Regions from separate parts of the Thiobacillus sp. SCN 63-57 genome, predicted to be linked through region 1. Evidence: riboswitches for the same ligand, from Rfam matches in the RefSeq annotation. Region 1 holds a riboswitch; the other holds the start of a gene.

Region 1 (5,915 bases):
CGAAATAGGCCGTGACGAAGGTCTGTTCGTTGACGAGCAGGCGCTCGAGATGTTCCTGGATCGGCACGTTGCCAGGCAACCCGGAGAGCGGATTGGCATAACGCGCGGCAACGATCTGCATTTCGGTGACTTCGCGCATCAGGTCGAAGCCGGATCCCAGCCCCAGGTAGCGTCCTTCTGTCGTGATGATGAAGCCCTGGGTAAAGGCGGCCTTGCCTTTCTTGACGACCAGTTCGGACAGTTCGGTCATGCGTGTGGCCTTGTCGACGATGAGGGGGTCGGTGTCCATCATGTCGCGGCACGGCTTGCGGCCATGGAGCTCGCGGCCGTAAAGGCCGATGAAGCGGTCGAGCAGGGCGGGGCGGTGAATGATGCCGACGGGGATATCCTCGTCCACTACGGCCACCGCATGCAATTCGGGGTATTGCATCATCAGCTCGAGCACGTCTTCGCTGGATGTTTTGGGACTGACGGACGGAGCGGAAACCACGAGCCGGTCGGCCGATACGTGCAGCCCGTCGCGTGCCTGGAGCATGGGAAAGACGCTGACGATGCCGGATTGCAGGCAGGCTTCCACCTCGCGTGACAACAACCGGATCGGTACCGGAGAAGGGCGTCCGATCAGGTAGCCCTGGGCGTAGCGGATGCCGAGATCCTTCAATACGGCCAGTTCGGACGGACTTTCCACGCCCTCGGCAATCACGCAGGAATGCGCGCCTTCGGCCAGCATCCGGATCGATCGCACGAACTGGATCTTGTGGGGGTCCTGGTGGATCCCGGCGATGAAATGTTTGTCGATCTTGACGAAGGCAGGCTTCAGTTCGGACCACAGCCGCAGGCTGGAAAAACCTTCTCCGAGATCGTCCATGGCCACCTCGATGCCGATCGCGCGTAAGCCGGCGACCGCTTTGCGCAGAAAGGCGTAATCCAGCGCGGTCGCATTCTCGGTGATTTCGATCACTACCTGGCTGCTGGACAGGCCGACATCCGACAACGCCGCCAGCACCGATTCCGGTGCGAAGGTCGCATCCAGGAGGCTACCGGGCGACAGGTTCACGAACAATCGTCCCGGCAGCTTCAATTGCGCAAACGTCTTGAGGGACGTGTGGACGCAGGCCCAGTCCAGCGCAGTCAGCAGGCCATGCTGTTCGGCCACGCGGAACATCGCCTGCGGCGCGTGCAGCGGGCTGTTCGACGGCCCTCGCGAGAGGGCTTCGTATCCCATCACGCGCCCGTTGGCGAGGTCGAGCACCGGTTGCAGCAGGGTCATCAGGCGTGCGTTGTCCAGGATGTGGTCCAGATGCACGCGTAATTCGTCGTGGCTCATAGGGGGACATAAGGGGGAAGTAGGCCCTCGACGATAGGTGGCCTGCGTTACGGGCGTGTGAAGCCAGGGCAGGGTGGGGCTGAAGTCACGGGGTGCGCAAGAGTGCGCGGGGCGGCGTAAGGTTCCTGGCGTCAAAAAAACTTCATGCCCTTGTCATGGCGTGTGCCTATTCTCTGCTCGCAACAGGGGAGTCCATGCACAATACCAACGAACTGACCGACGAAGAGTGCGGCCATCTGGCGCGCATCCTGCTCGCCTCGCGGCGGGTCACGTTGCGCCATCATTTTTTCAGCTGGATCCATGGCCCGGTGCAGTCGCTCATCCCGCACGAAATCCTGCTGTGCGGCGTGGCGGACGAGAGCGGTTACCTGCTGCACCAGCGCTTTACCGCCTGCCGCTATTTCAAGGACGACCACTATCACCGCGTGATTCACCCGGGCGATGGTCTGATCAGCCAGCTGGCACAGGAATGGCAGGCCTGCGGCGAACCGCGCCTGATCGCCGGGCAGCACGAAGACAGTAGCAACTGGACGGCTCGCCTGACCGACCTCGAACTGAAGAATGTCGCCTTTCACGGCATGGGCTGGACCAATGGCCAGATCAAGGGCTACGCCAGTTTCTCGCGCGTGCGGGTGCCGTTCGACAGCCGGCTCGAACTGTATCTCGACATCCTGCTGCCGCACCTGCTCGCCACCCTGGCCCGCATGCTGTCACATGAATCGCGCACCGGCACGCTCAGCCGACGGCCTGCCGGGCTCATCACCGCGCGCGAGGTCGAGGTGCTGACCTGGGTACGCGACGGCAAGACCAACGACGAAATCGCCGATATCCTCGGCCTGTCCATGCTCACCGTCAAAAACCACCTGCGCCACGCGATGAAAAAATTGGTCGTCCGCACCCGCGGCCAGGCCGTCGCCAAAGCCATTGCGCTGGGATTGCTGCATGCGCATGGCTCGCGTGGCGACATGCAATAGCGTGTGTAACGCGTTTGTGCGTGAGCCGAACGGCTCATATTAGTCTTTGTAATACATCATGGCGTGTCATCGAAACGCCTTACAGTCATTCGGTAAACCTATCCGATAAGGACCGCAGGATATGCCGCATATCGGAGATATCGGTTATCTCTCGTGAAAGAAAGTTTCCCATGCGCGTACCCAATACCAAGGTGTGGCTGAAAACGGAATTTGCCCAGCGTCCCCGTGTCACCAGGTTTCGCCGACCGCTACCGCGAACTGCTGCGCGTGGCCGATGCCGAGATCGACGAGATGGCTGCCAGGGCCGGCGATATTCCTTGCCGGGCGGGCTGCAATTACTGTTGCAAGGACGAACGCATCGTCCTGACTGAAAAGGAAGCCGTGCTCGTCGTCCAGTACATGGAGGAACAACTGGACGCAGGGCAGAAGGACCGGGTCATTGAATCCATCCGTGCCGCCGCACCGACCAGCGACCAGGCCAGCGTGCCCTGCGCGTTCCTGATCGACGAGCGTTGCGCCATCTATGAGAATCGGCCCTTGGCCTGCCGCTCCTATTTTTCCCGCTCGGTGTCCTCGTGCCACGACTTCTTTCTGGACAAATCCAAAATGCCGCAGCGCTTTTCGGCGCCGAAGATGGTCGAGATCGCGGTGCGCGAAGTGACCCGCGCGGCGAAGCACTCGAAGCTGTATGAAATCAATTCCCTGATGCAGCGGATCTACGCCGATCCCGACAAGCCCGCGCGATGGACTGCCGAACGTATGAGCGACGAAAGCGACCTGGCCGACCCGGAGTAGTGCCTTCGCCCCGGTCAATGGGTCGGTTACGTCTTGAGCCAGACAGTCACCAATGCTCTGGGGGTCGCTTCATGAAGTCCTGAAACCGGGTTTTTATCCAGCATTCGGATCAGCGAACGCACGATCCATGAACGACTTCCGAACAGGAAAACCAGCCTGCGACATGAGCCGAAAGGATTAGTTCAGCGGCCGGTCCTCCCTGCATACATGTAACACGCCCCCCCTATTGTTTCGCACAGCGGGATCAGAAGATTTTCTCGTTACGCCAACCCCGTCGCGAGGCGGGTCCGGAAAGCCACGGGTCTTCAGCAAGTTCGAAGAAAGCCGGGTTGCAGGCAGGGCGGCCTCTTGGGCCGACCGCGCAAACGTGGGGGCTGCCCCGACCAATGATTTCTCACCAAAAAGGAGCTTGTTTAATGAACCGCACTCTGAAATTCGCGATGGCCGCCGCCATCGCTTCGATGGGCATCGCCGGCCAGGCCCACGCTTTGACCTCTTCGACCACCAGCACCAGCGGCAGCCTGTTCCTGTATGTTTTTGAAGACCGCGTGGGCAACGAGCCTGAAGCCAACCCGCTGGCCACCAACAGCGCCGTGTTCGATCTGGGTCTGGCCTCGGGCTTCAATACCACTGCCAACAACAGTTGGGACCTCAGCAGCAACAGCGCCTGGACGACCTATGTTTCGACTATCGCTAACACCGCCAATATCCATTGGGGCGTGTTTGGAACGTCTGTTGGGGTGAGCGGTACGGGCACCACTGTTCTGACGACCAAGTCGGTTGACAACGCCATTAACGGCCAGAACGTGAGCAACTTCGCAAGCAATGCCAATAAGTTGACCGGTATTGTTTATGGCGCTGCTTGTTCGAGCTGCGGTTTTAGCGAAATTACTACGGGAGACGCAGCTTCCGCGTCGTGGGATGACAACGGAGGCGTTTTGTCATTGACCTCGGTTCTGACTACTGGCCTGGGGCAGTCGATGAACTTCTATCAGTATGTTTCCACTGGGACTAAGGCAACCAACACTCCTACCGCGACGGCATTCGCCTTCGGCGGTGACGCTGACACCTTCACGCTCGCCAGCAACGGCGTGCTGACGTACACCGCTGTTGCAGCGGTGCCCGAAGCAGAGACCTACGCCATGATGCTCGCCGGCCTGGGTCTGGTCGGCTTCATGGTTCGACGCCGCAAGTTCGTTTAAGCATATTTCCATTCCTGGCGGAACCCCGGTTCCGCCAACCCAATCACTGAAAGGTTAGACATGAAATTCAATACCCTCACCCTGGCCGTGTCCGGCGCCCTGGTCGCGTTGTCCGGCTCCGCGTTCGCCTACAATTTTGCGGACGGTGGCTACACCGCCGCCAACACCGCAGCGATTTATATCTCCGGATCGTCGGCCACCAACAACCAGCTCAAGGCCTGGGCCAAGGGCGTGTTCTGCGATTCGACCAAGCAGGTTTCCTACGACGACGTCGGCACCGACACCAACCAGTTCGCCGTCGTCTGCCAACCCAAGACCGCTTTCGCCGGCTCGTTCGGCAAGACCAACGTCGCCATCATCAAGAACAGCAACGGTGGTTCCGGTAACGGCATCAGCAAGCTGACCGGCACGGGCCTGCAGTTTACGAACGTGTTCCAGGCAAATCCCGTCACCGGCGCACTGACTGCTTCCCGCGTCGCCGACATTGGCGTCTCCGACGAAGAGCCGGCGATCCTGAAGAAGGCACTTGCCTTCACGGGCGCTATTCCTGCCGGTCTCGTGGCTGCGCCGCTGAACGTCACCACCTTTGGCACCCCGGTGACCCTGGGTCTGCGTAACGCACTGCAGGACGCACAAATCGCCTCCGGCGCGCTGCCCGCCAGCTGCTTCGTGGGCAGCGAAACCGAGGCCTGCATGCCCTCGCTCAGCAAGTCGCAGATCGCCTCCATCTTCTCCGGCAACCTGGTGGGCTGGGGTGAACTTGGCCTGACCAACCCGGCCGGCGACGACAACGTCTATATCGCCCGCCGCGTCATCAGCTCGGGCACGCAAACCGCCTCGCGCATGCAGTTCCTGAACGACCCCTGTACCGACGGTGTGGCTGGATTCGTGCCTGGCGACAACGGCGAGGTGAACAACAAGGCCAACGCCTGTAACGCCGCCAGCTACAGCGGCCGCGTGTTTGAAGGCAGCGGTGGCGGCAACGTCGAAACCTGCCTGACCAACCACGACCGCAATGGCCGCTGGGCGATCGGCATCAACTCGCTGGAACTGCCCAGCACGACCGACACCTCCGACGAGTATGTCATCGCCGGCGGTGCGAAGACGGGCAACAAGATCCTGAACAAGGACTATCAGCGTCACATCAAGATCGACGGCATCGCCCCGACTGCCTTCAACACGGCAACGGGTCGCTACACGTTCTGGTACGAGGCCACGATGAACACGATCGGCACTCCTGGCGGCGACGTCGGCGCCCTGCGCACCGCCATGATCACCGGCTTCAACGATCCGGCCGTCCTGATCCCGTTGAACAACACCTTCAACACCACCGCGCTGCTCGGCAAGCCCGCCGGCATCCTGGCCCCGTCCGCTTCCGGCGCGCCGACCGCCACCGAGGCGTCCGAAGCGTCGGTCGCAGCTCAGCCCCTGATGTACTACACCCGCAGCATTTCGGGTGGCCCCAACAGCTGCCAGCCGGCCATGAGCTACTACTCCACCAACATCAACCCCTGATCGGGTTGTAGTCTGAACGACCCGGGGGCGGTGCAATGCCGCGCCTGCCAGTCATGGCAAAACCTGCCCCTCGGGGCAGGTTTTTTTATGGGCTAGGAGTGG
Region 2 (5,915 bases), on a different contig from region 1:
GCGACGGTGACGATCTGCGCGCCCGAGGCCTCGACCGCGAGACGCGTCTGTTCGAAATCCTTGTATTTTCCTGTGCCGACCAGCAGACGGGAGGCATAGGGTTGTCCGGCGATGACGAGAGGTTCCATGGGGGTGAGGGTGAGGGGTGAGGGGTGAGAGGTGAGGGGTAAATGGTGGCGTGCCGGCTGGCTCAACCGCCGCCGACCGCGACCACGATTTCGAGCCGGTCGCCAGATACAAGCTGCGTATCCGCGTGCCGGCTCTTTGGCACGATCGCGCCGTTGCGCTCGATCGCGATGCGCTTGCCAGCCAGGTCGAGGGTCTCGACGAGCCGGGCAAGTGAAAGCGGAGCTGGAAAGCTGCGGGATTCGCCGTTGATGAGCAGTTCAATCACAAAGCGCTTCTTCTATCGGAGGTGTGCAAGTTTCAGTATCATGACGGATTCTACCCTGAAGGGTACCGATACCGCGCGGGCGTCGTATAGTGGCATTACCTGAGCTTCCCAAGCTCATGAGTCGCCCGCTCCAGATATGGCTTGCCGCCGATTGATTGGGGTAACTCCTGATAGTGTTAAGGCCATGAATACCAAGCCCGCCCCGTCCTCCCCCGACGCCTTGCTGCACGAGGTCGATGCGCGCATGACGCAGGCGTTGGACAATTTCTTCCAGCGCAGTCGCACCGCGATCCAGGACACCATCTTCCGGGTGCTGGCCGACCGGATGGACACCCCGCACGTCGCCACCGGACAAACCTGTCTCGACCTGCTCAACACCAGTCCGGAAGCCTTGTCCACCGCGTTTGCCGACCAGTTTCGCCGCCACCTCGCCCGGCCCGAGACATTTCCCCGTCACCACGGCGATCCTGCGCCCGAACTGCAGCTGGTGGACGACGACACGCTCAAGCGTCAACTGGCCGAAGAGAAGCTTGCTGCCGACATGACCGAAACGCTGCGCGCCGACATGCTGCCGCTGTTCCGCCGCATCCAGGCGGTGCAACGGGCCAAGCAGGAAAAAAACACGAACCATCCCGATGCCTACGGCCCGCTTCCGGTCGTTCGCGCCCTTTCACGCGCACTTGATTCGCAAGGCATGAGTTCGGCATGCGGTACCTTTTTGCTCGAATGCGTACGCGCGCCGCTGCTCGATACGCTGAAACACACTTACACGGCGCTCAATCAATTTCTCAGCATGGTCGATCTTCCCGACCTTCCGGTGCCGGATGCCCCCCGTCCATCCCCGTCCCGACGAAGCGAGCCTGACGTAGGACACGCTGTGCTGGCGCATATCCAGTCCGCCTCCGCCGCCGGAGGAACAGGCCCAGCAAGCGGAGGGTCTTCAACCGGGCTGCTCCAGGGTGCCCCGCCGCGCAGCCTGGTCGACAGCCTGGTCGACAGCCTGGCCGACTGGCATGCCTTCCCCCCCGGACCCACAAGCGCCGGCGGCGAAACACCGTCCTTGGTCCTGCGACAACTGCAGCAGGATGCACGCCAAGCCGGCACCGGTGCATTCGATCTCGCCATACTGGATGCCTTGGCAGGCCTGTTCGAATTCATCCTCGACGATCCCGCCGTCTCGCCGAACTACAAGGTCGAGATCGCGCACCTGCAGATCCCGGCCCTCAGGGTGGCGCTCATTTCGCCCGAGTTTTTCAGCGACGACCAACACCCGGCACGCCAACTGATCGACCTGATGGGCCAGTTCTCCCGACGCTTTCCCGAAGGCGACGCGACGCACCACAGCGCGCTCGAGCAAATCCATACCGCCTGCGCCACCGTTCTCGACGACGCCGATCACCCGAACGAGGCTTTTGCCCGGGCACACAGCGCACTCGCCGTCTGGCTGGCGGGCGAGGATGCGCGCACGGAAGTCGCACTGAATGCTGAAGTCGCGCATCTGGAGCAGATCGAGCGGCAGGAACTGGGCACGCTGCTGGCGCTGGAAAACCTGAATGACCTGACCGAACGCTATCCTGCCCCGGAATCCGTCCTGCGGCGGCTGGAAACCGCCTGGGTTCCGCATATGGCCTCCCTGTACATGGCCGAATCCGGCGAAGGCCCCGACTGGCGGGCGGCCTGCCAGACCCTGCAGAATCTTTTCCTCAGCCTGCAGACGCCCGACAGCGATACCACGCGCGAAACCCGACTGCAATCGATCCCCGCCATCAATGCCGCATTGCGGCAGGGCCTCCTGGCCCAGGGGGCCGAACCAGCGCAATTGAAAGATTTCTTCAGCGCCATCACGGCCACTCAGGAATGCTGGATCCGCCCTGCCCTGGGACATCGCGAAGCGCGGGTGAGCACATTTACCCCGAAGCGCATCTCGCAAGCGCAAATCGAATCGTTGGCCGACCAGGTGCCGGCCCCACAGGAAAACGATCCCGCCCTGCTGCAGGCGCAACAATTGATCGAGGGCGACTGGGTGGATTTCGACCCGCCTTACGAGGGTCTTGCGACTGCCCGCGTGGCCTGGGTCGGCGTACGTGGCTACCTGCTGTTTTGTGACAGCGAAGGCGAGCAGCGCTTTTCACTGGATTGCGAGGGACTCGCGGTGGAAATCCGGACCGGCCGGGCTCGGATTCCGGAGCAGTCACTAACCCGAAATGCCATGCTGCGCCTTAAGGACAGCTTGGTAAACGGTCGCGCTTAATATTTCGGCTTCGACTACACTCAAGTTTCGTTCAGCTTGGCCGATAGGTCAGTTATGCGGTTGTGTGTCGATTTTTCGGCGCAATCGCCGACCACCGAACAGGGCAAACCCGCCGCGAGGCAGGGACGCAAAGTTACCGGTCTCGCCCGCCACATCCGGCTGACGAGATAGCGGGGCCGCCGGCAGTACTCCTGTCACGCGTACACCCTCCGTTGGCCGGCCAGCCGCCGATACCGCGAGGTGATCCCCATGGAGCGCGAGATGCCAGACAATTCAGTCGTAGTTAACCTCAATCAATTCGAGCGAGCGCGCCGTGCGCAGGTCTCCGCCGAGACTTTGTCCGTCCTGCACGGCTGCCGCGACCTGCTGATCGAAGGTGCGACCCGTGTGCTGACTCGGCAGACCGAGGCCATGGAAAACACCCTGCTGGCAATGGCCGACCGTTCGCCTTTGCTGGACACACGCAATACGTATTACGGCGCCCAGGGCATCCTCAACAAGCAGGCCAACGAATTACTGAGTGCCTGCAAGGACGCCTACTGCCAGAACTTCAGCGATTTTGCGCTCAATCGCGAGAAAACGACCGGCAGCGAATTGCTCGAACTGTCCCTGGTGGACGACCAGGATTTCGAAATCACGCTGGCAGTCGATAAAGCCACCTCGCGACTGCGCTTCAACTGCGCCGAGGAACTGGTTGCCCTGGATGCTCGTATTGCCCATCTGCTGGGCCGCAGCGATCTGGCCGAGAACGACAACCCGCTGGGCCCGCGTGCGCTGTGCGAAGCGATGCTCGACGGCATCACCCGCATGCAGCTGGAACAGGACGTGCGAATCGTTCTGCTGAACCAGTTCGATCTGGTGCTCACCACCGAACTCGCCCACATCTACCAGGCCATCAACCGCCATCTGATCGACCGCGGCATCCTGCCTGACCTGAAAGTCGGCGCGAAGAACCGGGCACAAAGCTCGGGACCCGCCCAACACGGCACACCCTCTGCCGGTACGGGCCCTGCCATGCAGGGACAAACCGGCGGCGACATGTTCAGGCTGTTCGAGCAGCTCGCGCATGGCGGCGCGCCGGCCACAGGCGGATATGCCGCCGGTACCGGTGCGGGCGGTGGCAGTGCGTCGGCCGGGCTTGCCGGCTTCAGCCTGCTTGATTCGCTCAGCCAGCTTCAATCCGGCGCCCTCATGCTGCCCGGAGGCGGACGCTTCGAACTGCCCCTGCTGGAAGCCACCAATGTCAGCAACGTGCTGCGCAGCTTGCAGCAAAGCCCAGTCATGCAGGCAGCCAGCCCGCTCGATGCGGTGCTGGTGGACGCTGTGGCCATGCTGTTCGACGTGGTGTTCGACGAAGCCTCCATCCCCGATCGCCTCAAGGCCCAAATTGCGCGCCTGCAGATTCCGGTGCTGAAGGCGGCGATGCTGGACCGCAATTTCTTCTCACAGTCGAATCATCCGGTGCGCCGCATGCTGGATGCGATCGCCACGCTTTCCGTACACCTGCCCGACAACGAGACGGGTAATGCCCGTCTCGATGCCATCTCGCAAGTGGTCAGCCGGGTGCTGGACAGTTTCGAGCAGGACATTGCCGTATTCGAATCCGCTGCCATCGAGCTGGAGGCCATGGCCTCCACTCTGGAAGAAACGCTCGAGGAAACGGTGGATGTCAGCCTGCAACCGGATATCGCCCAGATCAAGCAAAGCGAACGCGCCGAACTCGCGCCGGTCATCGTGCATGATTTCATCAATCGCGCGCTCAAGGACCAACAGGCAGGCGATGCGGTGCGCGAATTCCTGCGCCGCGACTGGGCGCAGTTGCTTACCCAGGATTACATCAGCGAAGGCGAGCAGGGCGCGCATTTCAACAGCCATGTCGAAACCATGCGCGAACTGGTCTGGAGCGTGCAACCCAAGGCGGATATGGATGCACGCCTGATGCTGGTGCGCATTCTGCCCGGGCTGCTGAAGCGCCTGCGTGAAGGTACGGCAGAAATCGACCTGCCGCAAAAACTCTCCGATCGTTTCTTCGCCACCCTGGTCATCCTGCACGCCAACGCGGTACGGCCCAATGCCCAGCCGGTTCCGTTGCCCGACATCACCCCCGAAGAAATCGAAGCGCTCGCGCCTGCCGTACCGGAAGCCCCCCCGATCGTGGCAGCCGAAGCCGAGCCGGCCACGCCTGAAGTGGAAGACGAATTCACCCAGCGCGCCCTTGCCCTGAACAAGGGCGACTGGGTGGAATTCCACTACGATGACGGCACGTTCCGCTGGGCACGACTGGGCTGGGTCAGCAGCATCAAGAACACCTACCTGTTCTCGGATCAGGATGGCATGAACAGCTTTTCCATCGGCCTGCATCGCCTGGCCGACAAGCTGCGCCGCGGCGAAGCCGTGCTGGTCGAACGCAAGTCGATCACCGAGTCGGCGTTCGGCAAGCTGATGAACCTGTTCCGCCAGAAACTCGGCCACGCCTGAGCAGGCAACTGACTCGCGGGCTTCGCTTGCCCCTCCTTTCGCCACGGCTTGTACCCTAAACGGTGCTACCCTGCCGGGGTGAAAAAATCATTTGCGTCCCGCATCATCCACTGGCAGTTGCACCACGGCCGTCATACCCTGCCATGGCAGGGCACACGCGATCCCTACCGTATCTGGCTGTCGGAAATCATGCTGCAGCAGACCCAGGTTGCCACGGCCATCCCCTATTTCGAGCGCTTTGTCGCCCGTTTCCCCGATCTGCCGGCCCTGGCCGCCGCCCAGGAAGACGACGTGCTCGCGTTGTGGAGCGGGCTTGGCTACTACAGCCGCGCGCGCAATCTGCACGCGGCGGCACGCGCCGTCGTGACCCGACATGGCGGGATATTTCCGGCCCGGCCCGACGCCATCGCGCAACTGCCGGGCGTGGGGCGCTCGACCGCTGCGGCCATTGCAGCGCTGGCATTCAGCCAGCGTTGCGCCATTCTAGATGGCAACGTCAAGCGCGTCCTGGCACGCCATGGCGGCATCGCTGGCTGGCCCGGCGACAAGAAAGTCGAGTCGGCGCTGTGGACGCGGGCCGAGTCGTTGCTGCCCGACACGGCCATCGAGGCCTATACCCAGGGCATGATGGATCTCGGCGCACTCGTCTGTACCCGTAGCCAGCCAAATTGTGCGGTCTGCCCGGTCAATACCGACTGCGTCGCCCATACGCAAGGCCGCGCCCACGAATTGCCAACACCACGCCCCAGGAAAGCACTGCCGGAAAAGCAGGTGCAGATGCTGCTGCTGCTC

The links. A riboswitch is a leader RNA that binds a small molecule or an ion and turns the genes downstream of it on or off. The one in region 1 is predicted to bind cyclic di-GMP.
Region 2: it holds a riboswitch for cyclic di-GMP, as region 1 does, so the genes downstream of both, ABT23_RS10735 (DUF1631 domain-containing protein) here and ABT23_RS05940 (PEP-CTERM sorting domain-containing protein) in region 1, are expected to answer to the same signal.

Annotation. Positions count from the first base shown of each region.
Region 1 is NZ_MEGP01000013.1:44,880-50,794, forward strand. It holds gene ABT23_RS05925 (GGDEF domain-containing protein) at 1-1,327, opposite strand, end outside; gene epsA (XrtB/PEP-CTERM-associated transcriptional regulator EpsA) at 1,522-2,301, shown strand; gene ABT23_RS05935 (YkgJ family cysteine cluster protein) at 2,527-3,096, shown strand; cyclic di-GMP riboswitch class I at 3,351-3,433, shown strand; gene ABT23_RS05940 (PEP-CTERM sorting domain-containing protein) at 3,513-4,298, shown strand; gene ABT23_RS05945 (hypothetical protein) at 4,359-5,813, shown strand.
Region 2 is NZ_MEGP01000024.1:65,720-71,634, reverse strand. It holds gene ABT23_RS10750 (thiazole synthase) at 1-128, opposite strand, end outside; gene thiS (sulfur carrier protein ThiS) at 191-394, opposite strand; gene ABT23_RS10740 (DUF1631 family protein) at 579-2,645, shown strand; cyclic di-GMP riboswitch class I at 2,738-2,829, shown strand; gene ABT23_RS10735 (DUF1631 domain-containing protein) at 2,907-5,123, shown strand; gene mutY (A/G-specific adenine glycosylase) at 5,202-5,915, shown strand, end outside.